DNA from 4 places in the Idiomarina piscisalsi genome. Region 1 is predicted to be linked to each of the others. Evidence: predicted binding sites of a transcription regulator. Region 1 holds the regulator's gene; each other region holds the start of a gene.
What was found. Region 1 encodes sigma-54, which starts transcription at its own class of promoters, with help from an activator protein. Its sites were predicted from a motif close to GTTGGCACGNNNNTNGNNT; they were not measured.

Region 2: a site for sigma-54 is predicted at 2,044-2,062, ahead of flhA (flagellar biosynthesis protein FlhA). Genes of this name have one in related genera too.
Region 3: a site for sigma-54 is predicted at 2,386-2,404, ahead of glnA (glutamate--ammonia ligase). Genes of this name have one in related genera too.
Region 4: a site for sigma-54 is predicted at 1,594-1,612, ahead of CEW91_RS02335 (P-II family nitrogen regulator). Genes of this name have one in related genera too.

The regions. Positions count from the first base shown of each region.
Region 1 covers NZ_CP022133.1:2,239,519-2,244,939, forward strand. Annotated here, with positions in the region: gene kdsC (3-deoxy-manno-octulosonate-8-phosphatase KdsC) at 1-2, shown strand, start outside; gene lptC (LPS export ABC transporter periplasmic protein LptC) at 1-562, shown strand, start outside; gene lptA (lipopolysaccharide transport periplasmic protein LptA) at 531-1,067, shown strand; gene lptB (LPS export ABC transporter ATP-binding protein) at 1,070-1,795, shown strand; gene CEW91_RS10690 (RNA polymerase factor sigma-54) at 1,817-3,277, shown strand; gene hpf (ribosome hibernation promoting factor) at 3,304-3,591, shown strand; gene ptsN (PTS IIA-like nitrogen regulatory protein PtsN) at 3,595-4,065, shown strand; gene rapZ (RNase adapter RapZ) at 4,056-4,907, shown strand; gene CEW91_RS10710 (HPr family phosphocarrier protein) at 4,900-5,175, shown strand; gene mgtE (magnesium transporter) at 5,179-5,421, shown strand, end outside.
Region 2 covers NZ_CP022133.1:1,856,181-1,861,601, reverse strand. Annotated here, with positions in the region: gene ispH (4-hydroxy-3-methylbut-2-enyl diphosphate reductase) at 1-473, shown strand, start outside; gene CEW91_RS09025 (PulJ/GspJ family protein) at 475-819, opposite strand; gene CEW91_RS09020 (Type II secretion pathway-like protein) at 800-994, opposite strand; gene CEW91_RS09015 (PulJ/GspJ family protein) at 1,013-1,537, opposite strand; gene CEW91_RS09010 (prepilin-type N-terminal cleavage/methylation domain-containing protein) at 1,531-1,947, opposite strand; gene flhA (flagellar biosynthesis protein FlhA) at 2,105-4,252, shown strand; gene flhF (flagellar biosynthesis protein FlhF) at 4,270-5,421, shown strand, end outside.
Region 3 covers NZ_CP022133.1:188,087-193,507, forward strand. Annotated here, with positions in the region: gene trhA (PAQR family membrane homeostasis protein TrhA) at 1-181, shown strand, start outside; gene typA (translational GTPase TypA) at 264-2,102, opposite strand; gene glnA (glutamate--ammonia ligase) at 2,451-3,860, shown strand; gene glnL (nitrogen regulation protein NR(II)) at 3,932-4,990, shown strand; gene ntrC (nitrogen regulation protein NR(I)) at 4,983-5,421, shown strand, end outside.
Region 4 covers NZ_CP022133.1:497,082-502,502, reverse strand. Annotated here, with positions in the region: gene glpQ (glycerophosphodiester phosphodiesterase) at 1-388, opposite strand, end outside; gene CEW91_RS02340 (cysteine synthase A) at 381-1,433, opposite strand; gene CEW91_RS02335 (P-II family nitrogen regulator) at 1,649-1,987, shown strand; gene CEW91_RS02330 (ammonium transporter) at 2,000-3,187, shown strand; gene cfa (cyclopropane fatty acyl phospholipid synthase) at 3,259-4,374, shown strand; gene CEW91_RS02320 (AI-2E family transporter) at 4,371-5,421, opposite strand, start outside.

The DNA.
Region 1 (5,421 bases):
GAATTGGCGCATCGTCGGTATTATCGTTCTTCTGTTTGGTGCCGGGCTATTGCTCGTTCTGCGTCCCTTTAGTGACGATGGCAGAGAAAGCGCTGCCACGGCGACAAAACTGATGCAGCCAGATTTTACCGCCTACGGACTTGAAACCAAAATATTTGAAAGTGATGGCGTCCTGGCGCATAAGATTCGCTCAGAAGAAATGGCTCATTACAACCAAATAGGTTTAACCGAGCTCAAGCAGCCTCAATACTCAATATTTTCGGAAGACGGCACAGAGACCTGGCAAGTCACCGCCGAGCAGGGTACCTTTTACGATGATAAAACGCTGATTCTGGAGCGTAGCGTTGAAATATTAGCATTGCAGGAAAGTTCTCCCATACAGCGCGTTATGACAGAATATCTGGTTATCGACTTAGCCAATGAATCAATGAGCACTGAATACCCGGTATTAATGCGAGGTCCGCAAGTGGAAGTTCGCGGAGATGGTTTAAGCGCCGACATGAGCGCAGAAATGATGGAGTTAAAACGACATGTTAAAACGGTTTTCCAGCCTAAGTCTTAGCTTTTTTGTGCTTATCGCATTGCCTTTGACGGCGATGGCGCAAGGAAAGGCTGACTTTAAAAAGCCGATGGAAGTCGAGTCAAGCCACGAGCAATTCGACATAAAGAACAATAAGTTAGTACTTACTGACAATGTTGTTATCCGTCAGGGCACACTACTTATTAAGGCGGATCGACTCGAAGCCTCTGCCAGCGAAAGCGGCGAGCAGGCGGACACCTTTATTGCTGAAGGTTCACCGGCAACCTACACGCAGACCCTGGAAAACGGCAACGATATTAGCGCTCAGGCAAATAAAATAACCTATTTCCAAGTCGAACAGCGTCTCGAGCTCAGCGGGGACGCGAGAATCTCTCAGGGCACAAGCAGTTCAAGCGGAGATACGATCGTCTACGACTTAGCCGCACAGACGATCTCTGCAAGCAGCTCTGATGCCGATAACGGGCGCGTAATTACGATATTTACGCCGAAAACAAAAGACGACAAAACCGACAACGAGAACCGTTAATTATGGCCACCTTACGAGTCAAACATCTTGCCAAAAGCTTTAAGCGTCGTCAGGTTGTAAAGGACGTTAGCCTGGAGGTCAGTCAGGGCCAGATTATTGGGCTCTTAGGACCCAATGGTGCGGGAAAAACAACGACGTTTTATATGATTGTCGGCTTAATCAACAGCGACAAAGGCCAGATTTCACTAGACAAAGACGACCTAACGTCTCTGCCAATGCATGAGCGCGCTCGCCGCGGAATTGGTTATCTACCGCAAGAAGCATCGATTTTCAGAAAGCTGACCGTGCGCGATAACCTCATGGCGATATTAGAAACCCGTAAAGAGCTTTCAGCGGACGCTCGCGAAGAACAGCTCGACTCGCTTCTTGAAGAGTTCAATATTGGTCATATCGCGAACAGTCTGGGGATGAGCTTATCCGGCGGTGAGAGACGTCGTGTCGAAATTGCCCGCGCCCTTGCCGCAGAGCCCACGTTTATTCTTCTGGATGAGCCCTTTGCAGGCGTCGACCCAATTTCGGTTATCGACATTAAGAAAATTGTTGAACATTTAAAGCAGCGTGGTATTGGTGTACTTATTACAGACCACAATGTCAGAGAAACCTTGTCCGTTTGTGAGCATGCGTACATTGTTAGTCACGGAGAACTTATTGCCAGCGGAGATGCAGAAAGTATATTATCGAATCAACAGGTTAAAGATGTTTACCTCGGTGAGCAGTTCACCCTTTAACGTGATACCGGGACGATAACCATGAGACAAAGTCTGCAGCTAAAAATTGGTCAGCAACTGACCATGACGCCTCAGTTACAACAAGCGATACGCTTGCTGCAGCTTTCTTCGCTCGACTTACAGGCTGAAATTCAGGACGCGCTGGACAATAACCCGTTACTGGAAGTTGAAAGCGAACAACCTCATGACGGTGACAGCACCGATTCCCTTCACTCGTCAAATAAAGACGACAGTCAGCGTGAAACCTCCGATGTTATAAAAACTCAGGAAATGCCAGAAGATCTCCCTGTGGACAGCACATGGGATGATACCTATTCATCGCCGACTCCTGCTACCGGAGCGGCCTCAAACGGCAAATCCTACGACGGTGACTATGAGGTGTACCAAGGCTCAACGAGCGAGTCTTTGCAAGACCATCTGATTTGGCAAATGCAACTGTCGCACTTTTCTGAAGAAGACACTGCGATTGGCGAAGCCATTATCGAAGCCATTGACGACAATGGTTATTTAACAACGGATATTGAAGACATTATTGAGTCTGTGCACTTGCCCGAGGTTGGTGAAGAAGAAGTCTGCATGGTACTCAAGCGCATCCAACACTTTGACCCAGTCGGTGTCGGCGCACGTACCGTCAGCGAGTGCCTGGCGATTCAATTACGACAACTGGACGACAGCACGCCGTTTAAGCTCGCTGCTATCACTCTGGTTAGCGAGCATATGGACTTGCTGGGCAACCGAGACTTCCGCAATATCCAGAAAAAGCTCAAATTAACCGAAAATGACTTACGTGAAGTCATGCGGCTGATTCAGCAAATGCACCCGCACCCGGGCGAACAAGTTGCTCAACAAGAAGTTGAGTACGTGATTCCTGACGTTGCGGTCATGAAAAAGAATGGTCGCTGGGTGGTCGAATTAAACCCGGATAGCGTACCTAAATTAAAGGTCAATGAAGAATACGCGGCACTGAGTAAAGCGGCGAAGTCCTCGGCAGACAGTCAGTACATTAAAAACCATACACAGGAAGCGCGTTGGTTTATTAAAAGTCTGGAGAGTCGCAATGAAACGCTGTTGAAAGTTGCCAACTGTATTGTTCAGCGCCAGCAGGGCTTTTTTGAGTACGGTGAAGAGGCCATGAAACCGATGGTACTCAATGATGTCGCTGAAGCCGTGGAAATGCATGAAAGCACCATTTCACGGGTAACAACGCAGAAGTTTCTGCACTGCCCACGAGGCATTTTTGAATTAAAATACTTTTTCTCTAGCCATGTCAGTACAGAAGGTGGAGGTGAGTGTTCAAGTACCGCAATACGTGCTTTAATTAAGAAGTTAGTCGCTGCAGAAAACCGTAGCAAACCATTAAGCGACAGCAAAATCGCTGAACTGATAGCCGAGCAAGGCATCAAAGTAGCGAGGAGGACAATTGCGAAGTACCGGGAATCACTGAATATTCCCTCATCGAGTCAACGCAAGAGTCTTTTATAACTTGTAAACTGCAGAAGGAAGACGTTATGCAAATTAATCTTACTGGTCATCATATCGATATCACTGAGTCTCTGCGTGAGTATGTGGACACAAAATTTGCTAAGTTAGAGCGCCATTTTGACCATATCACCAACGTTCACGTCATCCTTAATGTTGAAAAAACGAATCAAAAAGCGGAAGCTACAGTGCACCTGAACGGCGGCGAGATTTTCGCTGACTCTGTTCACGATGATATGTACGCAGCCATTGATGGTTTAATCGATAAGCTTGACCGTCAGGTTATTAAACACAAAGAAAAAATGAAAAAGCATTAGTCCATGCAAATAAGTGAGTTGTTAAGCCCCGACTGCACCAAGTGTGCAGTCGAGGGTGCAAGTAAAAAGCGATTATTAGAAACCATTAGCCAAATTGTTGCGCCAAAACTGTCAGGCATTACTCGTCATGACATTTTTGAAAGCCTTATAAACCGCGAGCGCTTGGGAAGTACCGGCATTGGTTTAGGTATTGCGATACCCCATGGACGACTCGCTAAAGCCAGCCATCCGGTTGCCGTATTATTGACGTTAGACGAACCAATCGAGTTTGACGCGATTGATAACCAACCTGTGGACATTATTTTTGCGCTGTTAGTGCCAGAATCAGAGCATGAAAATCATTTGCAGACATTAGCAGCCGTTGCCCGTCGCATGAATGACAAAGACTGCACCCGCGCACTTCGGAACGCTGACAGTGACAACGCACTCTATCAATTATTTATTGGGGAAGGTGAAGATAAGCCATGCAACTGATTATTGTCAGTGGTCGCTCGGGATCGGGTAAAACAATCGCCCTTCGAGTACTCGAGGATCTTGGCTTTTACTGCGTCGACAACTTACCCATTAGCCTACTCCCCACGCTGGTTCATGCGGTCATGGAGCAATATTCAAAAATTGCCATCAGCATTGACGTTAGAAACCTGCCTGAACATTCGGAAGAGCTGCTCGACTCGCTGAATTTTTTACCCAAAGGGGTCGAACCAGAAGTACTGTTCATTGATGCCGACGACAACACCTTACTGAAGCGCTTTGGTGAAACACGCCGTTTGCACCCGCTCTCACAAAAAGAGTTACCTTTAGTTGATGCGCTTCAGGCAGAACGAAAGTTGCTCGAACCAATTATGGAGCGCGCCACATGGCGCCTGGACAGCAGTGACTTATCGTTACACCAGTTAAGTGAAGAAGTGCGCGAGCGTGTGCTCGGCCGGGCAGACAAAAAACTGATTATCGTTTTTCAGTCTTTTGGTTTTAAGTATGGACTGCCGAAAGACGCTGATTTTGTATTTGATGCACGCATATTACCAAACCCGCACTGGCAACCTGAACTGAAGTTGCTAACCGGCTTAGATGCGGACGTACAGCATTATTTTCGCCAACAGCCGTTGGTCACGAAGTTTGTCTATCAGCTCGAAAACTTTTTAGGCACTTGGCTGCCTCACTTTCAACGCAGTAACCGCAGCTATTTAACGATTGCGACAGGCTGTACTGGTGGGCAGCATCGCTCCGTTTATATTTCACAGCAGTTAGCGGAGCGCTTTGAACAAAAATCAGTGAAGGTTCAGGTTCGTCACCGGGAGTTAAAGCAGCATGAGTAAAGCTTGCAAGACGCTTGTTATACGCAATAAACTGGGCCTTCATGCTAGGGCTGCGACCAAACTTGCGCAGCTCACGCAGTCATTCAAGTCAGAAATTACCGTTCAGCAGGGTGAACAATGCGTTAACGCTGCCAGTGTGATGTGCTTAATGCTGCTCGCCAGTCAACAAGGTAAGTCGGTCGAAGTTTGTGCCGAAGGCGATGACGCAGAAGACGCATTAATAGCGGTGAGCGAATTGTTCGAAGATCGCTTTGAGGAAAACGAGTAACCAATGATAGCCGAGCTGTCCGATAAAGAATACGCCATGCAACGAATTCAGGAGGTTAACTCTGCGTTAGCCGACGGAATGTTCGTGGCAGCTCGACGCATGCTACACAACATGCCGGCCTGCGATGTCGCTTTACTGTTAGAGTCTTCTCCACCGAAAAGCCGTTCTAAAATCTGGAAGCTGGTCGATATTGACGAGCACGGTGAAATTCTTGAAGAGCTGAACGAAGAAGTTCAGAAAGACATT
Region 2 (5,421 bases), 380 kb from region 1:
CGAAAAACCTTCATTACATGAGCCAAACAACGTTGTCGGTTGATGACACCGCTGATGTTATTGAAGCCCTGCGTCAAAAGTTTCCTGATATTAACGGCCCTCGTAAAGACGACATTTGCTATGCCACCCAAAACCGTCAGGATGCTGTGCGTGAGCTGGCCAGTGACGCGGATATAATGCTGGTCGTCGGTGCTCGTAATAGCTCGAACTCAAACCGCTTGCGTGAGCTGTCAGAAAAGATGGGCACACCGGCTTATTTAATTGATGATGCCAGCTGTATTGATAAGTCATGGCTCGAAGGCAAAGAGAAAGTCGCTGTCACAGCCGGCGCTTCAGCACCTGAAGTATTGGTGCAGGAAGTTATTGCCAAGTTGCAGTCCTGGGGTGGTAAAACCGCAGTAGAGCTCAGCGGTCGCGAAGAAAACATCACTTTCTCTATTCCACCAGAGTTAAGACCTCATCCAGCGGCTTAGTTTATCGAGACAACCAGATTTCTAACGAGTAAGAGCTATCTTCGCCCCAGGTTACTTTGGTATTAACTGAAACATTGCTGTCGTCTATTGGGTTAATAATGGAACTGATAAGAAATCTGTTAACCTTGGCTTCAGGTGGAGGAGGGTAGCCATTTCCCCAAGCAGCATGAGCGTCTTGTATATAAGTATTTAAAACCTCAACAGCCTGAGCTTTTCGTTCAGCTCTCTTAATAGCAGCCAACCCAATCTGCAGCAGTTGCTGGCTGCTTACAGCCCACATCGCCACAAGTGCGGAAGCGACTAATGTCTCAACCAGTGAAAAGCCTTTACTGCTGAGCAGACTCATAAAGCGCCTTTTGTTGGTTAAAGTCAGCCGTAAGTTGTTCAGAAAGCACTTGCCATTGGTGCGCTTGTTGAGCCTCCAGCATTTGTGCATAAAACATCAGAGCAGCCAAGCTTGCGGAGCTCAGGCTTATGAGTGTGACTAACGTCAGTATCAACGCGAATCCTTTCGCTTTCATAATGAACATCCATTTCTGTTACTGAGGGAAAACGGTAATGGTCCGATTAAATTGTTGTTCCTGAACGCCTTGGGGTGTCTCTCGCGAAATCAACAATGTAATAAACAGCTTTGAGCTGTTTTCTGAATTTAAGGAGGCATCAGCTTCAATCCGTAATTCCTTAACGTAAAATTGCGCTCTATCGGTTAACGACTGCCAACCATAACCCGCGCAGTCCAGCGTCATCGGGTTATGCTGTAACTGGTAATCTCTAACCCGAAAACCGACAGAGCCTCCGTTTTGTGTCGGAAAGACATAGCAACCACGCTCTGGGTTTTGCGTGTCTTCAACCACCGAATTGCTTAAACTGCTAAAAAACTCCTCTGCAACCGCTTGCCCGTTCAACGTAAACCGTGCCTTTGAAACGTAGCTATGTTGAGCGCCTTTCTGCCATTGCAATAACTGTTGCGCGGTCATGACAATAATGGCTCCGAGTGACGCTGCTACAAGCACCTCAATTAAGCTGTATCCATTAATTTTTTCAGCACTCTTTTTGTTTAGCATAAGGGCAAACCCGGCAAAGCCGACCCATGACTGATACACGAGCGAATTCGACCCTTGCTGCTAATAATGACTTTCACGGTATTACTTTCGTTCATTATGCGAATATGCCCGGGCGCAGCAACGGCAGAATAGCCGAAAAATATCAACGGACTTGTTGAGTCATAGGTCGATTCCGTTGCCAGCTCAAACACCTTTGAACGCCCCTCGAGAGGAACCAGGTCCGCAGTCATACTAGCCTCTGCTCTTCGCGTTTTTGCTTTGACTTGGTTCAAATACGACAACCAGCGAGAACTTGCCTGCTGCAGTAATAAACTTTCGGTCTGCTGTTTGAACAAAGGCATCGACAACGCACCTAGCCCAGCCGTTATAGCCAATGCAATCAGCAATTCAATTAAGGAGTAACCGCGCACAGAGCCCCCTGTTATTCAAAGTGCTGATAGTTTAGCGGTAGGCCAAAAAATGTCTGTAAGCTAGCTCGTACTGTATTGTCAGCAAGTATTTAAAAAGCTGGCTCGATTCTTGAATAAAACACCGCAGGTTCAACTTTTTGACGCAACAGGAAGACGTATGGCGAGCGGTGCCGAAAAGTTAGTAAGTTTAAGAAATTTCACGCAAAACAATGCCCATTTAATTAAAGGCTTTGGTACGCCTTTAGCCATTATGGCTATTTTGGCGATGGTGGTTCTGCCTATTCCGGCTATGGTGCTGGATATTCTGTTTTCGTTCTCTATTACACTCTCGCTCGTGGTTATGCTGGTGGCTGTTTATACCCAACGGCCACTGGATTTCGCTGCCTTTCCAACTGTTCTGCTTATCGCCACAGTATTGCGGCTTAGCCTAAACGTGGCATCGACACGTATCGTCTTACTCGAGGGCCACAATGGACCAGGTGCTGCCGGTAGCGTCATTGAAGCCTTTGGTAGTGTTGTGATCGGCGGTAACTACACCGTTGGTTTAGTCGTTTTCGCCATTCTTGTCATCATCAACTTCGTGGTTATCACCAAGGGTGCGGGGCGTATCTCGGAAGTCACCGCTCGCTTTACGTTGGACGCCATGCCAGGTAAGCAAATGGCTATCGATGCGGACTTGAACGCGGGTCTCATTAACCAGGAAGAAGCCAAACAGCGACGCAGTGACGTCACCCGGGAAGCTGACTTCTACGGCTCGATGGACGGTGCCAGTAAGTTCGTTAAAGGCGACGCCATTGCTGGCATTCTTATACTACTTATCAACATTGTCGGCGGCCTGCTGATTGGTATGATCCAATACGGTCTGACCTTCGGCGAAGCGGTTGAAGTGTATACCTTGCTGACCATTGGTGACGGTTTGGTCGCTCAAATTCCCGCGCTGTTACTGTCTGTTGCAACCGCCATTATTATTACCCGCGAAAATGACAGCAAGGACATGGGTGACGCAGTGGTTCTGCAGTTGCTCGACAACCCGAAAGTATTGGTTATTTCCAGCTCAGTATTGTTCGCTATGGGTGTTATTCCGGGCATGCCGCATTTAGCCTTCCTGAGCATGTCGGCGGTTCTGGCTGGCGCGGCGTATTTCAAACTGAAAAAGAACAAGGTCGAGAAGGGCGAACTGGTTGAAAAAGAACAAGAGCAGCAAGTTCAACAAGCACAACAAAAAGAATTGTCCTGGGACGATGTACGCCATGTTGACACCATTGGTCTGGAAGTGGGGTATCGACTTATTCCTCTGGTAGACAAACAGCAGGGCGGCGAACTCCTATCTCGCATTAAAGGGGTGCGTAAGAAGCAGTCGCAGGAATTCGGCTTCTTGGTACCCGCGGTGCATATTCGGGATAACCTCGACTTAGGGCCGAACAGTTACCGAATTACCCTAATGGGTGTGACCATGGGTGAAGCAGAAATTCGCCATGACTGGGAGCTGGCTATTAACCCGGGTCAGGTCTTCGGGGAACTTGAAGGTGAAAAAACCACGGATCCGGCGTTCGGTCTGGACGCAGTATGGATACGCCCGGAGCAAAAAGAGCACGCGCAAACCTTAGGTTATACCGTGGTGGATGCTGCAACGGTAGTGGCCACTCACTTAAGTCAAATTGTCACGAATCACGCATCGCAGTTACTTGGTCATGAAGAAGCACAGGAGCTGTTGGATCGCCTGGGTCGCACGCATCCGAAATTGGTGGAAGGACTTATTCCTGACTTATTGTCACTGGGTAACTTTGTCAAAGTGCTGCAGAACTTGCTGGATGAAGGCATTGCTATACGCGATATGCGAACCATTGTACAAACCTTGGTTGAGTACGCCGGACGCAGTCAGGATCCGGATGTATTAACGGCTGCCGTACGAATTTCTCTGCGCCGTTTGATTGTTCAGGATATCTCAGAAGGCGAAACCGAACTGCCTGTCATAACTTTGGCGCCAGAGTTGGAACAGATGTTGCATCAGTCACTGCAGATGGCTGGTAACGACGGAAATCAGCAAGGTGCAGGCATTGAACCAGGTTTAGCCGAACGCTTGCAACAGTCGTTACGCGAAACGCATCAGCAGCAGGAAATGAACGGAGAACCGTCTGTGTTGCTGACATCCGGGCTACTACGCTCAACCATGGCGCGATTTGCGCGCCACGCTACCGATGGTATGCGAGTGTTGTCGTATCAGGAAATTCCGGATGACAAACAAATTCGCATTGTCAGCTCAATTGGTGGACAACAAAACAGTGGTGAACAAACCGCTACCTAAGACAACGGGAGTCGCTTGTGAAAATTAAACGCTTTTTTGCAGAGGATATGCGTCGAGGCTTACAGCAGGTTAAAGAAACCTTAGGCGCTGATGCGATTATTCTATCCAATAAAAAGGTGAATGGTGGTATTGAATTAGTGGCGGCTGTTGACCCGGACGCACGAGCACCAGAAGCGGCTCCAGAGATGGCAGCGCACTCAACGGCAACACAGCAGCCTGCAGAGCAAGAATCGGAAGCGCCGGCTCAATCGTTGGCTGAATTGCTACAGCGTCAAAATGCCGCGCCTTCGTCAGTGTCTTCGCAAGCGGCAGAACAAATGACCGGTCAACCTGAAACGGCAGCAAAGCACGACGCTTATCACCAAATGGCGCATCAGGCAGCATCGGCTCAACAAGAGCCTTCACAAGCGGATGTCTTTCCTGAGCAAGTGAATGCGCCGGACAGCAATGACTCGGAAGCAATCGCAGAGCTGCGCTCACAAGTGAACGGTATTCGCCAGTTGTTAGAGCACCAGTTAAGCGGTCTCATGAAGCAAGAGATGGATCGCGAAGAGCCAGTGCGCGCTATGTTGATGCAACGCCTTATGACGATGGGGTTGAGTGAACGCATCGCGGATCAGATTGCTTGTTTTATTCCTGAAAGCAGCTCAGACGAGGATGCCTGGGAGCAAACCATGCATCTGTTAGAAGGTCAGTTGAATACCACCAATGACGATATTTTGACACGCGGCGGTGCAGTGGCACTCGTTGGTCCTACCGGCGTTGGTAAAACTACGACCATTGCTAAGCTGGCGGCCCGTTACGCTCAGCGCCATGGCTCTGACAAAGTCGCTTTAATTACCACCGACACCTTCCGAATTGGTGCCAGTGAACAATTACAGACTTACGGACGTATTATTGGCTGTCCGGTAAAAGTGGCAAAAGATGCAAAAGAGCTAGCGGACTCATTACTGTCGCTACGTGATAAGAGCCTGATTTTAATTGATACGGCAGGTATGGGGCAGCGCGACAAGCGCTTAAGCGAGCAACTTGGCCAATTAATACAAAATACCCGTCTGAGAATTCGACCTTACCTGGTATTGTCGGCAACCTCACAAAGCCAGGTGTTAAATGACGCCGTTAAACAATTCAAAACACTACCTTTGTCGGGTTGCATTTTTACCAAACTG
Region 3 (5,421 bases), 540 kb from region 1:
CTTAATGCTACTGGTAGCAGGCGGGCTGGCTTATACGTTTGGGGTCATTTTTTATGTGTGGAAGTCACTGCCGTACCATCATGCTATTTGGCATTTATTCGTGTTAGCGGGCAGTATTTTTCATTTCTTCTCTATTTTCTATTTTGTTCTGCCGCAACCGGAGCTTGTCGCTGCCAGCTAAACATCGTTGCGGCAATTTCCAGACACATACAAAAAGCCCCGCCGTTAAGCGGGGCTTTATTCATAGTGGCTAAAAGCACAAGTTAGCCTTTTGATTCGCGACCCAGTCGCTTACGCTCATTCTCGGTCAGCGCACGCTTACGAATACGGATCGATTCAGGCGTAACCTCAACCAGCTCGTCATCGTTGATGAACTCAAGCGCTTGCTCAAGAGTGTACTTAATTGGTGGACTAAGCGTTTGAGCGTCGTCAGTACCTGAAGCACGAACGTTCGTCAGCTGTTTACCTTTAAGACAGTTAACGGTTAAGTCGTTAGAGCGGTTATGAATACCAATAACCTGGCCCTCATAGACTTCGTCGCCGTGTGCTGCGAATAATTTACCGCGCTCTTGCAGGTTAAATAGTGCGTAAGTCAGTGCTTTACCCTGCGCGTTCGAAATGAGTACACCGTTCACGCGCTGACCAATAGTGCCGCCTTTGTGCGGACCGTAGTGGTCAAAAGTGTGGTACATCAATCCAGTACCCGATGTCAGTGTCATGAACTCGGTCTGGAAGCCAATTAAGCCACGGCTTGGTACTTCGAAGTCAACACGGACACGACCTTTACCGTCAGGTGTCATATTGGTCATCTCGGCCTTACGTAAGCCCAGTTTTTCCATGACCGAACCCTGGTGCTGCTCTTCGATATCAACAGTCAAAGACTCATACGGTTCCATTTTCTTACCGTCTTCTTCTTTGATGATAACTTCCGGGCGAGACACAGCGAGCTCGAAACCTTCGCGGCGCATGTTTTCGATTAATACACCTAAGTGTAATTCACCACGGCCTGATACGCGGAATTTATCAGGGTTGTCCGTTTCTTCAACGCGAAGCGCTACGTTGTGAACCAGCTCTTGCTGTAAACGCTCAAGAATTTGACGTGAAGTAACGAACTTACCTTCTTTACCCGCGAACGGCGAGGTGTTGACCTGGAACGTCATGGTCACTGTTGGCTCGTCAACGCTTAGCGGCTTCATTGCCTCAGCTGCGCCAACCGCACAAACGGTATCTGAAATCTTCAGTTCGCCCAAACCGGTTATCGCACAAATGTCGCCTGCATGCGCTGATTCGGCGTCAATGCGGTCAAGGCCCAGATAATTAAAGACTTTACCAATTTTACCGCTACGCTCTTTGCCGTCAGCACCCACAATGGTTACCTGTTGGTTGACTTTCACGCTACCGCGAGTCACACGACCAATACCGATAACACCAAGGTAGCTTGAGTAATCCAGCTGTGAAATTTGCATCTGTAAGTCAGCGTCTGGGTCGGCGTCTGGGTGGCTAACTTCATTGACGATAGTTTCGAACAACGGTGTCATGTCCTCGCCAACCGTGTCCTCTTCGCGAGTCGCCCAACCGTTCAATGCCGACGCGTAAACCACTGGGAAGTCTAACTGTTCGTCGGTGGCACCTAAGTTATCGAATAAGTCGAAGACCTGATCCATGACCCAGTCAGGACGAGCGCCCGGGCGGTCGATTTTGTTGATAACAAGAATTGGGTTTAAACCGTGCTCGAATGCTTTCTGTGTGACGAAACGCGTTTGTGGCATAGGACCGTCAACAGCGTCGACCACCAGTAATACAGAGTCTGCCATAGAAAGAACGCGTTCAACTTCACCGCCAAAGTCAGCGTGCCCTGGAGTATCCAGAATGTTGATGCGGTAGTCCTGCCAGTTAACGGCTGTGTTTTTGGCCAAAATAGTAATGCCGCGTTCTTTTTCCAGATCGTTAGAGTCCATGATGCGCTCTTCAAGCTCACCACGACTTTCGAGTGTACCGGATTGCTGGAGCAACTTATCTACGAGTGTCGTCTTACCATGGTCTACGTGCGCAATAATCGCAATGTTGCGAAGCTTATTGATATCAAATGCCTGAGTTGTCATTAAGAAAGCCTGTGTTTGTCGGTAGTGAGTGTAAACCCAACCCTTCCGACGGGGGTTTATGAAAAATAGCGGCGTATTCTACCTGCTTAGACGATATTAAAAAAGACCTGATTGTTTTTTGTTCGTTATTTTTGTCGAATAAACCGCCACTCATTCTGTTCCGAATTTGTGACTGCCGGTGATCGAATGCACCCTAATGGTGCGTAATGAGCGGTAATGGTGCGCAAGTAAGTTTGCACAAAAATGACACTGAAGTAACTGATTGATTTTTAATAAAAAGTAAATTGGCACAGGCTTTGCTATACTGTGGCTGTTACTTTTTAAAGACGCTGTCTACTGGAGGACAACATGTCAGCTGATAAGATTTTCGATACCATTAAAGAAAACGACGTAAAATTCGTCGACCTACGCTTTACCGATACTAAGGGTAAAGAACAACACGTCACTATTCCGGTGTCGCAAATCGATGAAGACTTCTTCGAAGAAGGTAAAATGTTTGACGGCTCGTCAATTGCAGGCTGGAAAGGTATTAACGAATCGGACATGGTGTTAATGCCTGACAATGATTCAGCCGTACTGGATCCGTTCACTGATGAAATGACGTTAAACATTCGTTGCGACATTTTAGAGCCTGAAACACTGCAAGGTTACAGCCGTGACCCACGCTCTATCGCCAAACGTGCGGAAGAGTTCCTGCGCAGTTCTGGCATTGCCGATGAAGCTTACTTTGGTCCGGAGCCAGAGTTTTTCCTTTTCAACGATGTTCGTTTCCGTACTGATATGAGCGGTTCGTTCTATAAAATTGATGCGGATGAAGCAGAGTGGAACTCAGGTCGTGAGTACTCGGAAGGCAACATGGCTCACCGTCCGGGCGTGAAAGGCGGTTACTTCCCGGTACCACCGGTCGACTCAGCTCACGACATTCGTGGCACCATGAGTTTGGTTATGGAAGACATGGGCTTAGTGGTTGAAGCGCACCACCATGAGGTGGCGACAGCTGGTCAGAACGAGGTAGCGACCCGTTTCAACACCTTAACAACCAAAGCCGACGAGCTGCAGATTTACAAATATGTTGTGCACAATGTTGCTCATTCTTATGGCATGACAGCCACCTTTATGCCTAAGCCTTTAGTGGGCGATAACGGCTCAGGTATGCACGTACATATGTCACTGAATAAAGGCGGCGAAAACCTGTTCGCAGGCGACCAATATGCTGGCTTAAGCGAAACGGCGCTTTATTACATTGGCGGTATTGTGAAACACGCTCGTGCGATTAATGCCTTCGCTAACGCATCAACGAACTCTTATAAACGTTTGGTGCCAGGCTTTGAAGCGCCGGTGATGCTGGCTTACTCAGCGCGTAACCGTTCTGCATCCATTCGCATTCCGCTGGTGTCGAGTGCTAAAGCGCGTCGTATTGAAGTGCGTTTCCCTGACCCAAGTGCGAACCCTTACCTGTGTTTCACTGCACTGCTTATGGCTGGTCTTGACGGTATTCGTAACAAGATTCACCCGGGTGATGCAATGGACAAGGATTTATACAACTTGCCGCCAGAAGAAGCGAAAGACATTCCAACCGTTTGTCATTCGTTAGAAATGGCGCTGGAAGCATTAGATAAAGACCGTGACTTCCTGAAGCAAGGCGGTGTTATGGACGATGACATGATCGACGCTTATATTGGCCTTAAATACAACGAAGTAGAGACATTGAAGAAGACTACCCACCCGGTAGAGTTCGATATGTACTACAGCGTTTAACAACCTTTAAAGGGCGGTTTATACCGCCCTTTTTAATTGCACCAATTTGGTGCGTACGCTATTCTCTCCTTGTGAACACAAATACCTTAATCAATCAGCTTCTGACCGGGATACTCGTTTTAGACGAGAATTTCACCATACGCTATGTCAATTCAGCGGCGGAGTCGTTGCTTGATCACAGCGCCAAGCGACTGCTCGGCGAACCCTTTTCGACGGCATTTTTTCAATGCTCGCTGGCCAGTGAGACCATTGCAAACTGCTTTCAATATGAGCAGCGAGTGTTAAATACCGATGTGGAATTCACCTTACATTCCGGGCATCGAATTACCGTTGATGTGTGCATTCAGACGATACAGGACAGCGGCCAAACGCAATTGCTGATGGAACTTCGTAAGGCGGATCAGTTGCGTCGCATTAATCAGGAAGACCAACAGCGTAACCAGCTGTATGCAACTCAGCATTTACTGCGTGGCATGGCGCATGAAATTAAAAACCCGTTAGGTGGATTGCGCGGCGCGGCACAGTTGCTTGCTCGTGAGTTAAATGATGACTACCTGAAAGAATACACGGACTTAATTATCAGTCAGTCTGACCGGCTACGGTTTTTGGTTGACCGTCTGTTAGGTCCGATGAAACCCGGTAAACGGGGGTGGGTAAATATTCATGAAATAACCGAGCGTGTCGCAAAGACCCTGTCTTATGAATATGGCGATACGCTAACGATCACGCGTGACTATGACCCATCGCTGCCGGACATCATGATTGTTGAAGAAAGCTGCGAACAGGTGTTTTTGAATATCGCACAAAATGCGGCGCAGGCGATGAATGGTAACGGGAAGCTGACGGTAAGAACGCGGGTCGAGCATCAGCAGACACTGTTCGGTGAGCGTTATCGGCAATGTGCCGTGGTGCATTTTATTGATACCGGCCCGGGTATTTCGGACGCATTACGGGACACGCTATTTTATCCGCTAGTCAGTGGCCGAGCGGAAGGCACCGGGTTGGGGCTGTCGCTGGCGCAAACCATCGTGCATCAGCACAAAGGCAAAATTGAGGTGAACTCGGAACCCGGGCGCACTCAATTTTCTGTCTATTTACCTTATGTAAGTGAGGGATCTGGGAATGACTGACGCGAGTTTATGGATTATCGATGACGATGACTCCATTCGTTGGGTGCTGGAAAAAGCGTTCGCAAACAGCCGCTATAAAGTGCGCGCGTTTTCCGACAGCGATTCGTTTTTTAACGCGCTTGAACAGCAACAGCCCAGCGTCGTCATGACGGATATTCGCATGCCCGGCGATGACGGACTGGTTGTGCTGGAGAAACTAAAAGAGAACTATCCCGGTATGCCGGTCGTGGTCATGACGGCGCATTCTGACTTAGATACGACCGTGAAAGCATTTCAGGGTGGGGCTTTTGAGTACTTACCGAAGCCATTTGATATTGATGAAGCGTTGACGACAGTAGACCGGGCTTTACGACACCTGGCTGAAAATAGACAACGTGCGCAGCAGCCGAAAACGGCCAAAGTGCCTGAAATTATTGGTGACGCACCGGCCA
Region 4 (5,421 bases), 850 kb from region 1:
CTTTATGACGAGGCGTTATTGACAGCTCCTTTAATTCTCCAAGCGAAAAATCCACCACATAATAATGTCCGTCCGGTCGGTGTTTCTCCGGAAAAACTTGAGAGACATCAGTAATATAATCCAGCACTTCATCATGCAAAACCACGGGAACACTGTCTCGGGTCAATTGTATGTCTTGTTCGATGTAATCTGCCCCCATTGCATGAGCCATCACTGTACTGGCTTGCGAATGCTCAGGCACATATCCTGACGCCCCCCGGTGCGCTATGTCTAGAAACTGCGGAACTTTAAGGTTCGATAATGAACCTTCTTGCGATATTTCCTCTGCCTTTAACGGCAGTATCACGACACTGAACAGTGCTGCCGCTAGAGCGATAATTTTAGTCATGGTTCCAACTCACATCTAACACCTTATCGCCCAGCGAGCGGTAACGCTCAAACAGTGTTTCTATTGCTTCAGGTTCCGGGTTTAATTCCCGACCACGCAAGTATTCAGGGTTATAAAGCTTACTGGCCGATCGCTCTCCTAAGTCACAAGCGAAGGTGACAATGCGCTGCCCCGCTCCTTTTCTAAGCGCCGCCGCCAGAGCAGCCGCCACGTTCAATGCAGAGCTGCTGCCGAGCACAATACCGTCTTTGTCCCGCACATAGCGGGAAATAGTCACTAAGTCCTGATCCGGTAAGTTAACCGCATGGTCTATTTTGGCCTGCTTAAAGTTTTCAACCAAACGCATAATGCCAATACCTTCGGTCATCGACCCGCCGTGTGACACATACTCACCGGTTTTCAAAAACTCATAAATGCCCGAGCCATCAGGGTCTGCCAGCCACACGTCAATAGTTGAGTCTTGCTCTTTGAAAAACTTAGAGTTGCCACCAATGGTTCCGCCGGTACCCGCAACCGATACAAAAACGTCGATATTGCCGTTCATTTGTTCCCAAATTTCGGGCGCGGTATGCAAGTAGTGCGCTCTTGCATTACTGGTGTTCTCGAACTGATTCGCCCACCAACAGTCATCACGCTCTTCGGCTAATCGACGAGCGGTATGGTAAAAGTGGTTTTCATTTTTAAACGGAACTGGGTCAACCGCCATCAACTCGCCGCCGTGCAAGCGAATCATTCGCTCTTTTTCCGGCGTCTGGTCATTCGGCATCACCGCCAGCATGTTTAAGCCGTATGCTTTGGCAACCACCGCCAGGCCAATGCCAGTATTTCCCGCAGTTCCCTCAACCACCGTCATACCAGGCTTGAGTTCGCCCCGCTCCATGGCATCTTCGATAAGTTGCTTAGCTGCGCGATCCTTAATCGAACCACCCGGGTTTTGAAATTCGCATTTCACGAATATATCGCAACCGGTCAAGTCCGATAACGACGGAATACGCAACAGATCGGTCTGTCCAATTAAGTCACTTTGACGTTCACCTACCAGCATGGCTAAACCCTGTAATCATTCAATAGTGTTGGTAAATAGTATCTCTTCTGAGCGCACTGCATCAACAGAACTTTTTGGTGCAGTGCACTGGCATAGTGCAAATTCCCGGCCGGAAACGACCATAAAAATAAAATTATTTAATACTATCAACACCTTAACTTTTGGCATGGTTCGTGAATAGGAGATAATAACATTTATTTAACAAGGTAAAGCTCATGAAAATGATCATTGCACTCATTAAGCCTTATAAACTAGACGACGTTAAAGAGTCCCTATTCGAAATAGGATGCCGAGGGCTGACCGTGTCTGAAGTCAGAGGCGTCGGTCGCCAAAAGGGGCATACCGAACTTTACCGCGGTGCCGAATACACCGTTGATTTCCTGCCTAAAATTCGTATCGAAATTGCGGTCAGCGAAGCCCAGCTCGATCGTGCATTAGAAGTGATTCAAGCCGCCGCCCAAACCGGAACTATTGGTGACGGGAAAATTTTTGTCACACCGCTGGAGCAATGTATACGCATCCGAACGGGTGAAACTGACGAACACGCTTTATAAGAGGAACCTATTATGGATTATCAGCAGCAACTGGCTCAGCTTCCCTTTGTTTTAGATACCTTCTTTTTGCTCATCTCCGGCGCCTTGGTTATGTGGATGGCAGCCGGCTTTTCAATGCTTGAAGCCGGCCTGGTAAGAGCGAAAAACACGACAGAAATACTCACCAAAAACATCACCTTGTATGCATTAGCCTGCCTTAGTTACCTATTTATTGGTTACTCGGTCATGTACCCGGATGCAGCGCCTACTGCCCATTCAGCCGATGCCGGCTTCTTTTTTCAAATGGTGTTTGTTGCCACTGCAATGTCTATTGTTTCAGGCGTTGTAGCAGAGCGTATGAAACTCAATAGCTTCTTAATTTTTTGTATTGCATTAAGCGCCCTAATATACCCTGTACAAGGCGCCTGGAGTTGGGGTGGCGGCTTCCTGGCAGAGCTTGGCTTTGTTGACTTTGCGGGATCAAGTATTGTCCACTTAACCGGCGCATCTGCCGCTTTTGCCGCGGTTCTGTTGCTTGGCCCGAGGCTTGGCAAGTATTCCCGAAGTGGTGCGGTCATGGCGATACCCGGTGCGAATATGCCTTTAGCCACGTTGGGTACGTTGATTTTATGGTTCGGCTGGTTTGGCTTTAATGGAGGTTCCCAGTTAGCGTTAAGTTCGGCCGATGACGCCAACGCCATTGCGTCAGCTTTCGTCAACACCAACCTGTCCGCTGCCGGCGGAACCGTCGCAGCCTACGCGTTTACCAAAGTATTTTTTAAAAAAGCTGACCTGACCATGATTTTAAACGGCGCCCTGGCGGGGTTGGTCGCCATTACGGCGCAGCCAGTAACACCGCCGAGTTGGTTAGCGGCGACGATTGGTCTCGTCGCCGGCATTATCGTTGTTCTGTCCATTATCGTCTTAGATAAACTGCACATTGATGATCCCGTTGGGGCGATATCTGTTCACGGCGTTATCGGTATATTCGGCACGCTTGTGGTGCCGCTGAGTGATTCAAGTGCCGCATTCCTGACACAATTTATCGGTCTATCGGTCATTCTCGCCTGGGGTTTTCTGACCAGTCTCTTGGTTTGGGGCTTACTGAAAGTGACTCTGGGTATCAGGGTAACGAAAGAGGAGGAATATGCCGGGCTCGACAAAGTTGACTGCGGTGTAGAGGCTTACCCGGAATTTATTCGCTCCCCCGAAGGACAATGAGTAGTCATTGTCAGGGTTATAGCTTCCTGTTAAGTTAATGCGACATTTCTGTAAAGAATGGACCAAATGTTATGGCAACGTCCAAAGCGTATGTTGAGGAATTATTAGCCAAGGCCGATATTCGCATTAACGGAAACCGGGCCTGGGATATGCAAGTTCATGACGAGTCTGTTTTTGATGAGGCTTTGTCTCGTGGGAATCTGGGGCTCGGCGAGTCTTACATGGCTCGCCTGTGGGACGCCGAGTCTCTTGATCAGTTCTTTTTTAAACTACTGCGTTCCGGCATTCAGGACGAAGTAAACCCGGCCCGGCTCATTTTTCACTCTCTGAAAAGCCGCTTGTTTAACTTACAGGATAAATCACGCGCATGGAAAGTGGGCCAGCACCACTATGACATGGGCAATGATCTGTATCAGGCAATGCTTGATGAGAATATGGTCTACACCTGCGGTTACTGGGAAAAAGCCGACAATGTCGACGATGCCCAACGTCAGAAGCTAGAGCTTTGCTGTCAAAAGCTTGGGCTTAAGCCCGGCATGACGGTGCTAGACATAGGCTGTGGTTGGGGCAGCTTTATGAAGTACGCCGCTGAAAATTACGGCGTAAAATGCGTTGGCGTTACTATATCCAAAGAGCAAGTCGCACTGGGCGAGAAGCGCTGTGAAGGGCTACCTGTCGAGTTCCGTTTACAGGACTATCGTGACTTAAACGAGCAATTTGACCGGGTGATTAGCCTGGGCATGTTTGAACACGTTGGCCAGAAAAACTACGACGACTATATGGACGTTGCTCTGCGCTGCACCAAATCGGACGGCCTTTTCCTACTACATACCATTGGTAAAAATGTCAGCGATACCGCCGCCGACCCATGGATTAGCAAGTACATATTCCCTAACGGAGAAATTCCCTCGATTTCTCAAATTGGTCAGGCGTTGGAGCAGAAGTTTGTCTGCGAAGATTTTCATAATTTTGGCGCCTATTACGACAAAACCCTTATGGCCTGGTTTGAGAACTTCGATGCCGCTTGGCCTCAACTGAAAGCACAGTTTGACGACGAGTTTTATCGTATGTGGAAGTATTATCTGCTTTCCTGTGCAGGCGCTTTTCGCGCCCGCGACATTCAGCTTTGGCAGTGGGTACTGTCGCCAAACGGGCAACTCGACGGATACCTAAGACCGCAGCTTTAACGCTGCGGTTTGTCGTCCTCATAGACATCTGAGGTATTAAACTCAGTCATAAACAGCTGCCAGAACACCAGAAATAGCGCAGCAATAAGTGGTCCCAGCACAAAGCCGGTGATACCGAACAGCGCAATGCCGCCCAGCGTTGAGAACAGGACCAAATAGTCGGGTAACTTAGTGTCACGGCCAACCAACAGAGGGCGCAGTACGTTGTCCGCCAACCCAATAACAATTGCACCGTACGCCACCAAAATAGCGCCCGCAATCCAGCTTCCGGTTGCAAACAAGTAAACCGACACCGGCAACCAAACCAAACTCGCGCCTACCGCCGGTATTAATGACAAGAACGCCATCACTACGCCCCATAAAATAGGGCCGGGAATACCAAGCAGCCAGAATATCAGCCCCCCTAATGCGCCCTGAACCATAGCGACAACAATATTGCCTTTTACGGTGGCTCGGGTGACCTCCGCGAACTTTTGAAAGAGCTTGCGCTCACGCTCGTCACCCAGTGGTAACGCCTTCATTAACACTTGCAAAATTTGCTTACCGTCACGCAGTAAAAAGAAGGTCAAATACAGCATCAGGGCGACGCTCATAATAAAAGCGAAGGTGTTTTGCCCAATGCTGAGTGCTTGCTCAGCCAGCATTCGGCTGGCTGTCACCGCAAATGAGGACAACCGCTCTCTGACATCAGCCGGCGTAATATCAAACTGAGCGAGCAGATCATTAATAAACGGAAACGCTGTTCTTATTTCTTCGAAAAACTCACCCGGGTTGACCTTGCCGGAGTCTAACTTTTGGTAAAAACTTAAGCCTTCCTGAACAAAGGAATACGCAATGCCTAACACCGGCAACACAACAATGAACAAGGCGACCATTAATGTGCTTAAGGCCGCTCGGTTCGGCTTGTCACCAAACACACTTTTGAGCTTTTCTTGTAACGGGAAAAAGATAACAGCGACCGCGCAGGCCCAAAAAATGGCACCCCAAAACGGCTTTAATACGAGCGCGAAAACCACGCTGACAAGCGCCAAAGCCAGTATAAAAGAG